Regions from separate parts of the Brachybacterium sp. NPDC056505 genome, predicted to be linked through region 2. Evidence: predicted binding sites of a transcription regulator. Region 2 holds the regulator's gene; the other holds the start of a gene.
The links. The regulator HspR, encoded in region 2, represses chaperone genes until heat shock. The targets are predictions, from matches to a motif close to AAGTTGAGTCNNNNNGACTCAACTT.
Positions count from the first base shown of each region.

Region 1: the regulator HspR is predicted to act here: its motif matches at 2,639-2,663, upstream of dnaK (molecular chaperone DnaK).

Region 1 is NZ_JBHTSV010000024.1:218-7,343, forward strand. Features, by position in the region: gene ACFQ53_RS12090 (nucleotide exchange factor GrpE) at 1-636, opposite strand, end outside; gene dnaK (molecular chaperone DnaK) at 636-2,507, opposite strand; gene ACFQ53_RS12100 (TnsA-like heteromeric transposase endonuclease subunit) at 2,808-3,545, shown strand; gene ACFQ53_RS12105 (hypothetical protein) at 3,608-3,904, shown strand; one part of gene ACFQ53_RS12110 (IS3 family transposase) at 3,951-4,235, shown strand; one part of gene ACFQ53_RS12110 (IS3 family transposase) at 4,238-5,116, shown strand; gene ACFQ53_RS12115 (copper-translocating P-type ATPase) at 5,138-7,126, shown strand, end outside.
Region 2 is NZ_JBHTSV010000016.1:159-7,284, reverse strand. Features, by position in the region: gene ACFQ53_RS10030 (carboxylate--amine ligase) at 1-1,225, shown strand, start outside; gene ACFQ53_RS10025 (YbhB/YbcL family Raf kinase inhibitor-like protein) at 1,344-1,826, shown strand; gene ACFQ53_RS10020 (glycosyltransferase) at 2,203-3,594, shown strand; gene ACFQ53_RS10015 (TVP38/TMEM64 family protein) at 3,782-4,348, shown strand; gene ACFQ53_RS10010 (glycosyltransferase family 4 protein) at 4,345-5,457, shown strand; gene ACFQ53_RS10005 (heat shock protein transcriptional repressor HspR) at 5,518-5,988, opposite strand; gene ACFQ53_RS10000 (DnaJ C-terminal domain-containing protein) at 6,098-7,117, opposite strand.

The sequences.
Region 1 (7,126 bases), on a different contig from region 2:
GCGGTCGCCCGCCCGGTACCCGGGCTGCATGACGAGCTTGATCCGGGTGGTGTCCGCCTCCGCGGACTCCTCGTGCATGAGGGCCTCGTGAAGGCTCGGATCGAACTCGTCGCCCGCCTCGCCGTAGCGCTCGAGGCCCTGCGCGCGCAGGGTGTCCTCGAGCTTCGCGGCGATCGAGTGGAACGGGGTGCCCTCGGCGATGTCACCGTGCTGGCGACCCAGCTCGATGTCGTCCAGGACGCTGATCAGGCTGGTCAGGACGCGGGCGGAAGCGGCCTGCTTGTCGGCCGCCGCCGTCGCCTCGATCCGACGCCGGGAGTTGACGTACTCGGCCTGGGAGCGCTTGAGCTCCTCGGACAGGTCCGCCACCTGCGACTCGAGCTCCGCGATCCGGGTGCTCTCGCCGGAGGCCTCCCCCGTGGGGCCGCCCTCCTGCTGCGCCTGCTCGTAGAGCGCCGCCGCCTCGGCGTCCAGGGGGTCGCCCCCCTGGTCGTCGGCCGTCGGGCCCGCCGGCCGGACGCTGCCGTCCGCCGGGTCCACCCTGCGCTTGTCGGTGAAGGAGAACCCCGCCTCGGCCGCGTCACCCTCGGGACCCTGCGGGTCCTGGGGATCGGGCGTCTGCTGGTTCTCGGTCATCACTTCTTCTCCTCGTCCTCGTCGTCCACGATCTCGGCGTCGACTACATCGTCGTCATCCGACGACGCACCGGCGTCCGCGTTCGGGGCGCCCTCGGCGCCCTCGGCGCCGTCCTCGCCCTGCTGCGAGTAGATCGCGGTGCCGACGGCCTGGAGCGCCTCGTTGAGGGCGTCCCGCTTGGCCTCGAGGTCGCTCGTGGAGGCGTCCTCGTTCGCGAGCAGGTCCTTGCCCTCCTTGATGGCGTCCTCGGCCTTGGTGCGGTCGGATTCGGAGATCTTGTCCTCGTTGTCCTTCAGCAGCTTCTCGCCCTGGTAGACGAGCTGCTCGAGGGTGTTGCGGGCGTCGGAGTTCTTCCGGCGCTCCTCGTCCTCGGCGGCGTGGGCCTCGGCGTCCTTGACCATCCGGTCGATGTCGTCCTCGGAGAGGGCGGACCCGCCGGTGATCTGGATGGACTGCTCGTTGCCGGTGCCGCGGTCCTTGGCGCTGACGTGCACGATGCCGTTGGAGTCGATGTCGAAGGTGACCTCGATCTGCGGGATGCCGCGCGGGGCCGGCGCGATGCCGGTCAGCTCGAAGGTGCCCAGGAGCTTGTTGTCCCGGGTGAACTGGCGCTCGCCCTGGAAGACCTGGATGGCGACCGACGGCTGGTTGTCCTCGGCGGTGGAGAAGATCTCCGAGGCCTTGGTCGGGATGGCCGCGTTGCGCTCGATGAGCTTGGTCATCCGCCCGCCCTTGGTCTCGATGCCGAGGCTCAGCGGGGTCACGTCCATGAGCAGGACGTCCTTGCGGTCGCCGGTGAGGACGGCTGCCTGCAGGGCGGCGCCCACGGCGACGACCTCATCGGGGTTCACGCCCTTGTTCGGCTCCTTGCCGGTCAGGGACTTCACGAGCTCCGAGACGGCCGGCATACGGGTCGAGCCGCCGACGAGGACCACGTGGTCGATGTCGGAGACGGAGATCCCGGCGTCCTTGATGACCTGGTGGAAGGGGGCCTTCGTGCGCTCGAGGAGATCCTGCGTCATCTCCTCGAAGTGCGAGCGGGTCAGCTTCTCGTCCAGGTGCAGCGGGCCGTTCTCGGTCATCGAGAGGTACTGCAGCGAGATGTTCGTCGACGTCGAGGAGGAGAGCTCCTTCTTCGCCTGCTCCGCGGCCTCCTTGAGGCGCTGCAGGGCGATGCGGTCCTTGCCCAGGTCCACGCCGTCCTTGGACTTCACCTGCTGGATCAGCCAGTCGACGATCTTCTGGTCCCAGTCGTCGCCGCCCAGGCGGTTGTCGCCCGCGGTGGCCTCGACCTGGATGGCCGAGCCGTCCTCGTCCTTGCTCACCTGGAGCAGGGAGACGTCGAAGGTGCCGCCGCCGAGGTCGAAGACGAGGATCTCCTCGTCGTCCTTGCCCTTCTCCAGCCCGTAGGCGAGAGCGGCCGCGGTGGGCTCGTTGATGATGCGCAGGACGTTCAGTCCCGCGATCTGGCCGGCGTCCTTGGTCGCCTGGCGCTCGGAGTCGTTGAAGTACGCGGGGACGGTGACGACGGCGTCCGTGACGGACTCGCCGAGGTATGCCTCCGCATCGCGCTTGAGCTTGCCCAGGATGCGGGCCGAGATCTCCTGCGCGGTGTACTTCTTGCCATCGATGTCCGTGCTCCAGTCGGTGCCCATGTGGCGCTTGACCGAAGAGATGGTGCGGTCCACGTTGGTGACCGCCTGGCGCTTGGCGACCTCGCCCACGAGGACCTCTCCCTGCTTGGAGAAGGCCACGACGGACGGGGTGGTGCGCATGCCCTCCGCGTTCGCGATCACGGTGGGCTGGCCGCCCTCGATGATCGCGACGCAGGAGTTGGTGGTTCCGAGGTCGATTCCGACGACACGGGACATGGGGTCCTGCCTTTCTGCGACGCACGGTCGCAACGGGTTCGTGCACCGCCGGCGGTGCCGACGGGAAGCGCTGAGTCGTACGCACTCAAGTAGAGATCCGCTCCGCAGGGCTGTCAAACCCCGCCTCATCAACCTTGAGTACACCTGACTCAACTACGGCGAAACTCGGTTCATTCCCCTCGGCGAACTCCGTGCCTCGGATCACATGTGTAGGTTCTCGACAAGTTGGCAGTAATCTCATCGATCTGTCAGTGGCGTGTCAGTGGTCTCATCGATCTGTCAGTAGACGACGATAGGGACGTGGGCGCGAGCGGGACTACCCTGCGGTACTGCACTGTCGCCGGCGACGAGGTCGCGACGACGTGGGAGCAAGCGCGTGCCGATCTGATCATCGAAGGACTTCCCGTACGCGTGCCGCCCACCTACCGGGGTCAACGCAGTTACCCGGGCCTGTTCTGGGCCGCGACCAATGATCGGACGCTGGTATACGAGAGCCTGCTCGAACTGGATCGACTATGGCTGGCGGACTTCGACCCCGGCACCGTGGGGATCTGTACGCAACCGTTTCAGATCGCGGGGCGCGACAGTACTGGTGTTCGTGCGCACGTGCCTGACCTGCTGCTCGTCCACTCGGATCGCTCGGTCACCGTGGTCGACATCAAGCCCGCTGCGTTCCTCGAGAAGCCACGGGTTCGTGCTCAGTTCGAGTGGACGCGGGCACTGTGCCGCAGCAAGGGCTGGTCCTACGAGGTCTTCACCGGCGGCAACCCCATCGTGCTCCGCAATTTGAAGCTCCTCGCGGTCGGCCGCCGTCCCGACCGCCTGCCCGACGGGGACCTCGTCGAGGCGCGGGCAAGGTTGGGCGAAGAGGGGATCACGTTGGGCAAGGTACTTGCCCGCAAGCCGTTGACCTGCGATGAATCGGCATGGCGGGTAGCCGTGTTCGCGCTCGTGTGGTCCTCCGAGGTCTCGCTCGACCTCCGCCGCCCTTTGGACAGCGAGACGATTCTCCAGGCGACGTCGGAGGTGAAGGTGTGAGTGCTGAGTGTCTGGATACATCGGTAGGGGCGCGGCTCTGGTACGAGGGAGCCGCCTGGACCGTGGTCGAGCTCGATGGGTCGAATGCTCTGCTTCGCGCTGGAGACCAATTCAAGAAGGTCCACGCACCCTCGCTCGTCGGCACCGCCGAATCACTGGATCTTCCCACCGTTCAGGACGCCCGGGCCGAGTTGGACGCAGTCGTGCTCGCCTCCCTGAGCAACAAGCAACTCGACGGTGTCTACCGGGAGGCGAAGGTGTTCGACGAGCTGATCCTCGCGACCTCCGAGACCCCCGTCAACGACAGGTACGAAGCCGCAGCCGACGCGCTCGGGAGGGACTGCTGCACGGATAGGTGACATCTGATCTGGCTTGCCCGTAGGGCGGCCTGGAAGGATGTGCACCATGCCCGCTCCCTACCCCCGAGAGTTCCGTGAGGACGTCGTGCGCGTGGCCCGGTCCCGTGAGGACGGCGTCACGCTCGCGCAGATCGCGAAGGACTTTGGCGTCCACGAGATGACGCTGCACAAGTGGATCCGCCAAGCCGACATCGACGACGGCAACCGGTCTGGCAGGTCCCGGGAGGATGCTGCCGAGACGAGAGAACTCAAGCGCCGGGTGCGCCTGCTCGAGCAGGAGAACGAGGTCCTGCGCCGCGCTGCCGCCTACCTCTCGCAGGCGAACCTGCCGGGAAAAGGTTCTACCCGCTCGTGAGCGAGCTCGCCGCCGACGGGATCCCCGTCTCGGTGTCCTTGCGGGTCCTCAAGCTCTCCCGCCAGCCCTACTACCGCTGGCGGAATCAGGGGGTGACCACCGCGGAGCTCGCCGAGGCATACCGCGCGAACGCCCTGTTCGACGCGCATCGCGACGGCCCCGAGTTCGGATCGAGGTTTCTCGTTGAGGAGGCTCGCGCCGCTGGCGAGGTGATGTGTGAACGGACCGCGTGGCGGATCTGCCGGGACAACCTGTGGTGGTCAGTGTTCGGGAAGAAGCGCGGGAAGAACGGAAAACGCCCCGGGCCGCCCGTCCACGATGACCTCGTGAAGCGGGACTTCACCGCCGATGATGTCAACGAACTGTGGCTGACTGACATCACCGAGCACAGGACCGACGAGGGCAAGCTCTACCTGTGCGCGATCAAGGACGTGTTCTCCGGCCGGATTGTCGGTTACTCGATCAGCGACAGGATGAAGGCTCGTCTCGCAGTGAACGCCCTGGACAACGCGATATCCAGGCGTCGCGACGCGGCCGGTTGCATCGTGCATTCGGACCGCGGATCTCAGTTCCGGTCACGGAAGTTCGTGCACGCCCTGAACCGCCATCACCTCGTCGGATCGATGGGCCAAGTCGGCGCTGCCGGCGATAACGCTGCGATGGAGTCTTTCTTCGCGCTGCTCCAGAAGAACGTCCTGGACCGCAAGCGGTGGCGGACCCGTGAGGAGCTGCGGATCGCGATCATCACCTGGATCGAGCGGACCTACCACCGACGCCGCCGACAGGCACGCCTGGGCCGATTGACCCCCATCGAATACGAGACCATCATGAACCCCGCCGCGGCCCTCGCGGCCTAACACCACAACTGTCACCTATCCGTGCAGCAGTCCCCCCCCCCGGAGGGCTACGATCCGCAGCTGCTCGTCAGTGAAGTCGAAAAGACCGGCTACACCGCCGCGCTACCCAAGCCCGCCACCCGCAAAGACTCAGCGAACACGCCTGGGGACGATCAGGAGGGCCCCGACCCGGAGCTGACCTCCCTGCGCCACCGGCTGATCGGTGCGGTCGTGCTGACCGTCCCGGTCATCGCGATGGCGATGATCCCCGCCATTCAGTTCCCCTACTGGCAGTGGCTCTCGCTGGCGCTCGCGGCCCCGGTCATCGTGTGGGGCGCCTGGCCGTTCCACAAGGCAGCCTGGACGAACCTCAAGCACGGCGCAGCCACGATGGACACGCTCATCTCGATGGGCACCTCCGCTGCCCTGCTGTGGTCCCTGTACGCACTGTTCTTCGGAACCGCCGGCACCCCAGGCATGACTCACCCCTTCGAGCTGACGATCGCGCCCTCCGACGGGGCAGCGAACATCTACCTCGAGGTCGGTGCGGGCGTCACGATGTTCATCCTGGCCGGCCGCTACTTCGAGAAGCGCTCCAAGCGCCAGGCCGGCGCCGCACTGCGCGCCCTGCTCGAGCTCGGCGCGAAAGAAGTCTCCGTGCTGCGCGGGGGCCAGGAGCAGAAGATCGCCATCGACGATCTCGTAGAGGGTGACGATTTCATCGTCCGCCCCGGCGAGAAGATCGCCACCGACGGCACCGTCGTCTCCGGCACCTCCGCGGTCGACGCCTCCATGCTCACCGGCGAGTCGGTCCCCGTCGAGGTGAGTGAGGGGGACGCCGTCACCGGCGCCACCGTCAACGCCGGCGGACGCCTCGTGGTCCGCGCAACCCGCATCGGCTCCGACACCCAGCTGGCCCAGATGGCCAAGCTCGTCGAAGACGCCCAGACCGGCAAGGCCGAGGTCCAACGCCTGGCCGACCGCATCTCCGGGATCTTCGTACCGATCGTCATCCTGGTCGCCGCGCTGACCCTCGGGGCGTGGCTCGGCGCCGGGTTCCCCGTCACCGCGGCCTTCACCGCCGCCGTCGCCGTTCTCGTCATCGCCTGCCCCTGCGCGCTGGGTCTGGCGACCCCGACCGCGCTGCTGGTGGGCACCGGCCGCGGAGCTCAGATGGGTGTGCTCATCAAGGGACCCGAGGTGCTCGAGTCCACCCGCAAGGTCGACACCGTGGTGCTGGACAAGACCGGCACCGTCACCACCGGCAAGATGACCCTCACCGATGTCGTCACCGATGAAGGCACCGATCGCGCCGAGCTGCTGCGACTGGCCGGCGCCGTCGAGGACTCCTCCGAGCACCCAATCGCCCAAGCGATCGCCAAGGGCGCCACCCAGGAGGTCGGCGAACTCCCGACACTCTCGGACTTCACCAACGTCGAGGGCAAGGGTTTACGCGGCACCGTCGAAGGACGGGCTGTCGTCGTCGGCCGAGAGAGCCTCCTCGCCGAGACGCAGATGGCCCTGAGCCCCGCGGTCGCCGCTGCCAAGGCGGAGGCCGAGGAACAGGGCAAGACCGTCGTCGCCATCGGCTGGGACGGAATCGCCCGGGGAATCCTGGTGGTCGCCGACACGGTCAAGCCGACCAGCGCTGAGGCCGTCGCCGCGATGAAGGCGCTGGGTCTGACCCCGGTCCTGCTGACCGGCGACAACGAGGCCGTGGCCCGCCAGATCGCCACCGAGGTCGGCATCGACGAGGTCATCGCCGAAGTCCTACCGTCCGAGAAGGTCGATGTGGTCTCCCGCCTACAGCGCGAGGGCCGCACCGTTGCAATGGTGGGCGACGGCGTCAATGACGCCCCCGCCCTCGCCCAGGCCGACCTGGGACTGGCGATGGGCACCGGCACCGACGTCGCGATCGAGGCCAGCGACATCACCCTGGTACGCGGCGACCTCCGCAGCGCCGTCGATGCCATCCGCTTGTCCCGCAAGACGCTCTCGACCATCAAAACCAACCTGTTCTGGGCCTTCGCC
Region 2 (7,126 bases):
CGACCTGGTGATGCTGGGCGGTGACATCGGGGTGTACGCCCTGGCCCGCGCCTTCCACGAGCAGTACGGGACGATCTCGCACGTCATCACGCGCAGCGTCTCGGGGCCGATCGCGGACTCGCGGATCCTGGTGGCCGAGGAGCTCGGCGCGAGCGCCACCGAGGACGACCTCGCCGCCGCCCTGCTGCGCCACGGCCGGGAGCGCGCCGCGCGGCGCCCGGACGTCCCGGCGATCGTGCTCGCGAACGCCGACTGGCTGATCGCACTGCTCAGCGCACACCGCGAGGAGCTCGAGGAGTTCTTCGTGCTGCCGGTGCTGGACGAGAAGACCCTCCGCGACGTCTCCGACAAGGCGACCTTCTCCGAGATCTGCACGACGCTCGGCGTGAGCACGCCGGAGACCGTGGTCGTCGACTTCACCGGCGAGGGGCCGACGGAGATCCCGGAGCTCCCGTTCGCCTACCCCGTGGTCGCCAAGCCCGCGCGCTCCTCCGCCTACACGCACGTGGAGTTCGCGGGGAAGAAGAAGGTCTACCACCTCACCGAGCCCGCCGAGCTCACGGACCTCGTGCACAGGCTCGACGCGGCGGGCTTCGCCGACCGCTTCGTGGTCCAGGAGATGGTGCCGGGCGATGACACCGCCATGCGCTCGATCACCGCCTACGTCGACCAGGCGGGCCGGGTGACGCTGCTCGGCGGCGCGCACGTGCTGCTCGAGGAGCACACCCCCGGCGCCCTCGGGAACCCGGCCGCGATGTTCACGGCCGACCCGGGCGAGATCGCCGTGCAGGCCGTCGCGTTCCTCGAGCACACCGGCTACCGCGGCTACGCGAACTTCGATGTGAAGGTCGACCCGCGGACCGGTGTCGCGAAGTTCTTCGAGGTCAACCCGCGCATCGGCCGGAACAACTACTACATGACCGCGGCCGGGGCGAACGTGGCGCGCGCGGTCGTCCGCGACGTCGTCGACCACGAGCAGATCGAGCGGATCGTCCCGGACGACGAGATCCTCTACTCGATCGTCCCCCGCCCCCTGCTCATGCGCTACGTGACCGAGCCCGGGCTGCGGGCCCGCGTGCGCCGCATCGCGCGCCACCGCACGATGCACCCGCTGGCCTACGCCACCGAGGGCACGCGCCGTCGCGCCTACATCGCCGTCGCGATGGCCAACCAGGTCAAGAAGTTCCTCACGCACTACCCGCGCCCGTCCTCCAGCGGATTCTGAGCCGTGGCCGACCAGCCCCGGGGTCGGCGCAGGAGGGACGCGCCGACGAGCGCAGGTCGAGCACTGCGACCGCCGGGGATCCTGTCGTCACCGGGCGAGCGTCCCGTAGCCTGGGAGCATGACCGACACCACGTTCTCCGTCACCTCGCAGGCCACTCCCGCTGACTCCGTGGTCGCCGCCGCGCAGCTCGCGCCCGAGCTCGGCGGCACCTCGACCTCCCCGGACCTCACGTGGACCGGCGCACCCGAGGGGACCCGGAGCTTCGCCGTCACCTGCTACGACCCCGATGCGCCGACGGGCTCGGGATTCTGGCACTGGGTCGCCTGGGACATCCCCGCCTCGGCCACCTCGCTGGACCTCGGCGTGCCGCGCGAGAGCTCCGATCTGAAGCAGGCGGCCAACGACTTCGGGCGCGTCGGCTACGACGGCCCCAACCCGCCCGCCGGCCCGCCGCACCGCTACGTCTTCTCGGTGCACGCGCTGCCCGTGGAGACCCTGGGCGCCGCCCCGTCGGACCCCCACGTGGGCGCGCGCTTCGCGATCTTCACCCAGCAGCTCGCGAGCGCCGACCTCACCGCCACCTACCAGGTCAGCGAGTGATCACCGCCTGAGCCGCTCCCCGGCGCGCGCCGGGGCGGACACCGGAGGTGGGGAAAGCCCGACATGGGCCCCACCAGGTGGCGGGATGGGAAGCGTCGCCGCGGGTGCGCAGACTCGGAGCATGACTCCTCGACACCCCGCCACCGCCCCGACCCGCTCCCCGTCATCAGGCCTTCCCCGGCGTGTCCCCCGCCGCACCCTCGACTCGCGGCTCCGGGACGCTATGGTCGGGACCATGCAGCGCTCACGTTCGTGCGAAGGGGGAGGCCAGGGCCGAGTGCCCGGGTCCGCCTCCGTCGCAGGATCATCCCTGGGGTGGACGCAGAGTGGACCTCCGACTGATGGGTCGGCCCCGGCTCCGGCGGAGGATGGCACCATGACACTGCTCGAGAGGTCCTCGTCCGCGCGGCCCGCCGCGCGCTCCGAGCGTCCACTGAAGGTGCTCCTGACCACCGACTGGTGGGAACCCGCGGTCAACGGGGTCGTCGCCTCGGTGACCACGCTGCGTCGGCAGCTCGAAGCCCTGGGCTGCGACGTGCGCGTGCTGACCCTCGCGCCCGGCCTGCGCTCCTCGTGCGAGGGCAAGGTCTACCGGCTCGGCTCGGTCTCGGCCTCGCTGTTCTACGCGAGCGCCCGCATCGGCACCATCCACCAGCGGCGCATCCTCGGGGCGATCAAGCGCTGGCACCCGGACGTGGTCCACTCGAACTGCGAGTTCACCACCCACGTGTGGGCCCGCCGCATCGCCCGCGACCTCGACGTGCCCCTCGTGCACACGTACCACACGATCTACGAGGACTACACGCACTACTACTCCCCCAGCCGCACCATGGGCCGCAAGGCCGTCGCGGAGTTCTCCCGCCGGCTGCTGGAGCGCACGGACGCGGTCATCGCGCCCACCGAGAAGGTCGCGCACCTCCTCGAGGGCTACCGGGTGAGCCGCCCCGTGCACGTGATCCCGACGGGCCTGGACCTGGGGCGCTTCCGCCCCGCGCAGTCCTCCGCCGAGGCAGCCGACTCCGCCGCCCTGCGCGCCTCCCTGGGGATCGGCGCGCGCCAGAAGGTGCTGCTGAGCGTCTCCCGCCTGGCCAAGGAGAAGAACCTCGATCAGGTCATCCGCGACGTGGCCGCCGCCGAGCGCGAGGATGCCGTCCTCGTGCTCGTGGGCGACGGCCCCTACCGCGAGCACCTCGAGCACCTGGTCGCCGACCTCGGCATGGAGAAGCGCGTGCGCTTCGCCGGCGCGATCGACCCGCACGAGGTTCCGCGCTGGTATCGGATGGCCGACCTGTTCGTCTCCGCCTCCCGCTCGGAGACGCAGGGCCTCACGTACATCGAGGCCCTCGCCTGCGGGCTCCCGCTGCTGTGCCGCCGCGACGACTCCGTCGCCGGAGTGCTCGTGGACGGCGAGACCGGCTACGCCGTGGAGGACTCCGCCGAGTTCGGCGCCCGCCTCACCTCGCTGCTGGACGACGAGATCGGCATCGAGAGGATGTCGCACCGCGCCCTCCAGCACGCGCGCCGCACCTGCGGCGCCGAGGCCTTCGGCGCTCGGGTCCTCGAGGTCTACCGCACGATGCACCTCGAGCGCAGCCGAGCAGCGGCCGCGTCGACCGCGTCGACCGCGTCGTCATCGGCTCGCGGCCTCGCGCCCGCTCTCGGAGCGCACCTCGCCGACTCCTCGGCGGGAGCCCCGGGCGTCGAGGTCCCGGCACCGGCCGCTGAGAGCGGTCCGCACGGCGCCGCGTCGCACCTCCTGAACGCCTGAGGCGACCATGAGCACCACGATCCCTGGGCGCACCGCGCGCCCCGCCCGTCCTGCGCGCCCAGCTGTCCTCGAGCGTCCTGCGACCGGCCCGTCCGTCAGCTCGTCAGCCCTATCGCCGGCTCCGACAGACGCGGGTGCCCCTGTCACGGGTGAGGCGTCCGCCGCTCCCCGCCGCGATCCGCTGCGGATGGCGGTGCGCCTCGCGCCCCTGCTGGGCCTGCTCGCCTGCGCGGGCGCCGTGATCTGGGGCCTGCGCGCCGGCGTCCTGGACTCCCAGGAGCACCTGCAGTCCTTCATCGATTCGCTGGGGGCCTTCGGGCCCGTGGTCCTGGTGCTGCTGAGCGGGGCGAGCGTCGTCTTCCCGATCATCCCCGGCGGGATCCTCGTGCTCGCGGCGCCCGTGCTGTTCGGCCCGGTCGAGGGCACGCTGCTGAGCTACCTCGCGGTGTGCGCGGGCTCCTTCGCGAACTTCGCGATCGCCCGCCACGTGGGGCTCGGGCTCATCGAGCGCGCGTTCAGCGAGAGCACGGTCGAGAAGTACCTGGGGTGGACCCGCAGGCCCCGCTTCACGACCCTGTTCGCGACCGCGATCGCCCTGCCCGTCGCCCCGGACGACCTGCTGTGCTATCTCGCGGGCACGACCCGCATGCGCTGGCGCACGTTCGCGCTGATCATCCTCGCGTGCAAGCCCTGGGCGCTGCTCGCGTACGGACTGGGCGTGAGCGCCCTGCTGATGAAGGTGGTGCCCTGGTGAGCGACGACGACACGACTCCTGCGCGGCTGCGCGTGCTGATCCCCAAGGGCCTGGCGGCCCTCGCCGGTCAGTCCGGGATCGGCGAGGCCATCCGTCATCAGCGCCGTGCGGTCGAGGCCCTGGGGCACGAAGTCGTCACCTCGCCCTTCGCGGACTACGACGTCGCGCACCTGAACACCCCCTTCCCGGACACCCCGCTGCTCGCGGCGCTCTCGCACCTGCGCGGGCGCCCGGTGATGATGTGGGCGCACTCGACCGAGGAGGACTTCCGGGACTCGTTCACGGGAGCGAACCGGATCGCTCCCTGGTTCCGACGCTGGATCGCGTGGATCTACCGCCGCGGGGACGCGGTCGTCACGCCCACGCAGTACGCGCGCACGCTGATCTCCCGGCCCCGCTACAAGATCTCCCGGCGCATCCACGTGCTCTCGAACGGGGTCGACACCGGCTTCTTCGCGCGTCGCGACGGGGACCGCGAGGCGCTGCGCGATCGTCTGGGACTGGCGCCCGAGGCGCCGGTGGTGATGAGCGTGGGCATCCAGATGGTCCGCAAGGGGATCCTCGAATGGGTGGAGCTCGCCCGCGCGATGCCCGAGGTCACCTTCGTCTGGTACGGGCGCACCGACCCGCGTCTGATCACGAAGGATGTCGCGGGCGCAGTCGCCTCCGCACCGTCCAACGCCCGCTTCCCGGGGTATGTCACCCCGGACGTGCTGCGCGAGGCCTACGCCGGGTGCGACGCCTTCTGCTTCCTCACCAAGGAGGAGACCGAGGGGATCGTGCTGCTGGAGGCCCTCGCCTGCCGCGCGCCCGTGCTGCTCTCGGACATCCCGATCTACGAGGAATGGTTGCCGGACGGCGAGGTCGTGCACAAGGTGCCCGTGCCCGCATCGAGCGTCGTGAGCGGCGGCTCGGACCAGGCGCGGCGCGCCCGGCGCAGCGCAGCGCAGAACATCGCCGAGCGCCTGCGGCGGCTCCTCGACGGGGATCTCGCGGACCTCTCCGCGGCGGGGCGCGCCGCCGCCGCGGCGGTGGACATGCAGGAGGTCGCCGCGCAGCTGCAGCGCATCTACGACCAGGAGGGCGTCACCCCGCGTCGTCCTCGCTGAGGGCGGGCGACGGACCGAGCACTCGGAGGTTCGAGCGCCCGACGAACCCGCGCGCACGGCTCAGCGCCCTCCGCCGGGCCTCCAGAGCACGACGGCCCCGTTGTCGGGGCGGGCGGGGCGCTGGCCGCGGCGCAGGGTGCTCACGCGCCCCGCGCTGTCGGCCGCGAAGACACGACCGGAGCCCTCGCCCCCGCCGCTGCGGGAGCCCGAGGTGCGGCCGCCCATCGCGGCGATCGCCTCGCGCACGGAACCGAGCTGGGACTGCAGCTGCGTCACCTCGTCCTGCAGCTCGAGGATCCGCTTGATCCCCGCGAGATTGATGCCCTCCTCCTGGGAGAGGCGCTGGACCTCGCGGAGCTGCGCGACGTCGCGCGCGCTGTAACGGCGACCGCGGCCGGACGTGCGCTGCGGTGAGACCAGGCCCAGCCTGTCGTACTGGCGCAGGGTCTGCGTGTGCATGCCCGCGAGCTCGGCCGCGACGGAGATGACGAACACGGGCGCCCGCTCGTCGAACTGCTGGAACGGGGGCATCGCCCTCGCCTCCTCTCGTACTGCGGTCGAGCTCTGGTCGTACACCGGACCGTGCACCGTGCGGCCGGCCTGGGCGCAGTGAGCGTCCGGGCCGGATCGCCCGCGGCCGTCAGCGGCGGGCGGCCTCGGCGAGGCCGTCGCGCGGGTCCTCGTCGCCGAGCGCGTCGCGCAGGGCCTCGACGGCCTCGCGCGCCGAGTCGTCGAGGTGCTCGGGGACGGCCACCTCGATCTTCACACGCAGGTCTCCCGTCCGCTTGGACGTCTTCAGCCCCTTGCCCTTGGCGCGCAGCGTGCGGCCCGACGGCGTGCCCGCGGGGACCTTCATCCGCACGTGGCCGCCGTCGAACAGGGGGACCTCGATCGTGGTGCCGAGCGCCGCCTCGTCGAAGCGGACGGGCACGGTGATGTGCAGGTCCGCGCCGTCGGCGGACCACACGGGGTCGGAGCCGACGTCGAGGGTGAGGATCAGGTCGCCGGCGGGGCCGCCGTTCTGCCCGGGCTGTCCCTTGCCGCGCAGTCGGATCTTCTGTCCGTCGTGCACGCCGGCGGGGATGCGGGTGGTGACGCTGCGCCCGCCGACGTCGAGCTTCGCCTCGGTGCCCAGCGCCGCGTCGCGGAAGCTGAGCGTGAGGTGGGCGCGCAGGTCCTCGCCCTTCGTCTGCGTCGCGTAGCCGCCGCGGCCGAATCCCGCGCCGCCGCCGGGCGCACCGCCGAAGCTCGCGCCGCCTCCGCCGCCGCCGAACATGCGCAGCAGGTCGTCCATGTCGATGTTCTGACCGCCCGAGCTGTAGGCGGTGCGGCCTCCGCCGCCGCCTCCGAACATCGAGCCGAACATGTCCTCGAATCCGCCGCCGCCTCCGCCGCCGGACCCGGGGGCGAAGCGCGCGCCGCCCGCCCCCATGGCGCGGATCGCGTCGTACTGCTCGCGCTGCTCGTCGTCGCTGAGGACGGAGTAGGCCTCGCCGACCTCCTTGAAGCGGTCCTCGGCGGTGGGGTCGTCGGCGTGGCGGTCGGGATGGAGGTCCCGTGCCTTCTTGCGGTATGCCTTCTTGATCTCCTGCGCGCTCGCGTCCTTCGAGACGCCGAGGACCGCGTAGAAGTCCTTCTCGAGCCAGTCCTGCTGGGACATTCGTGCGCC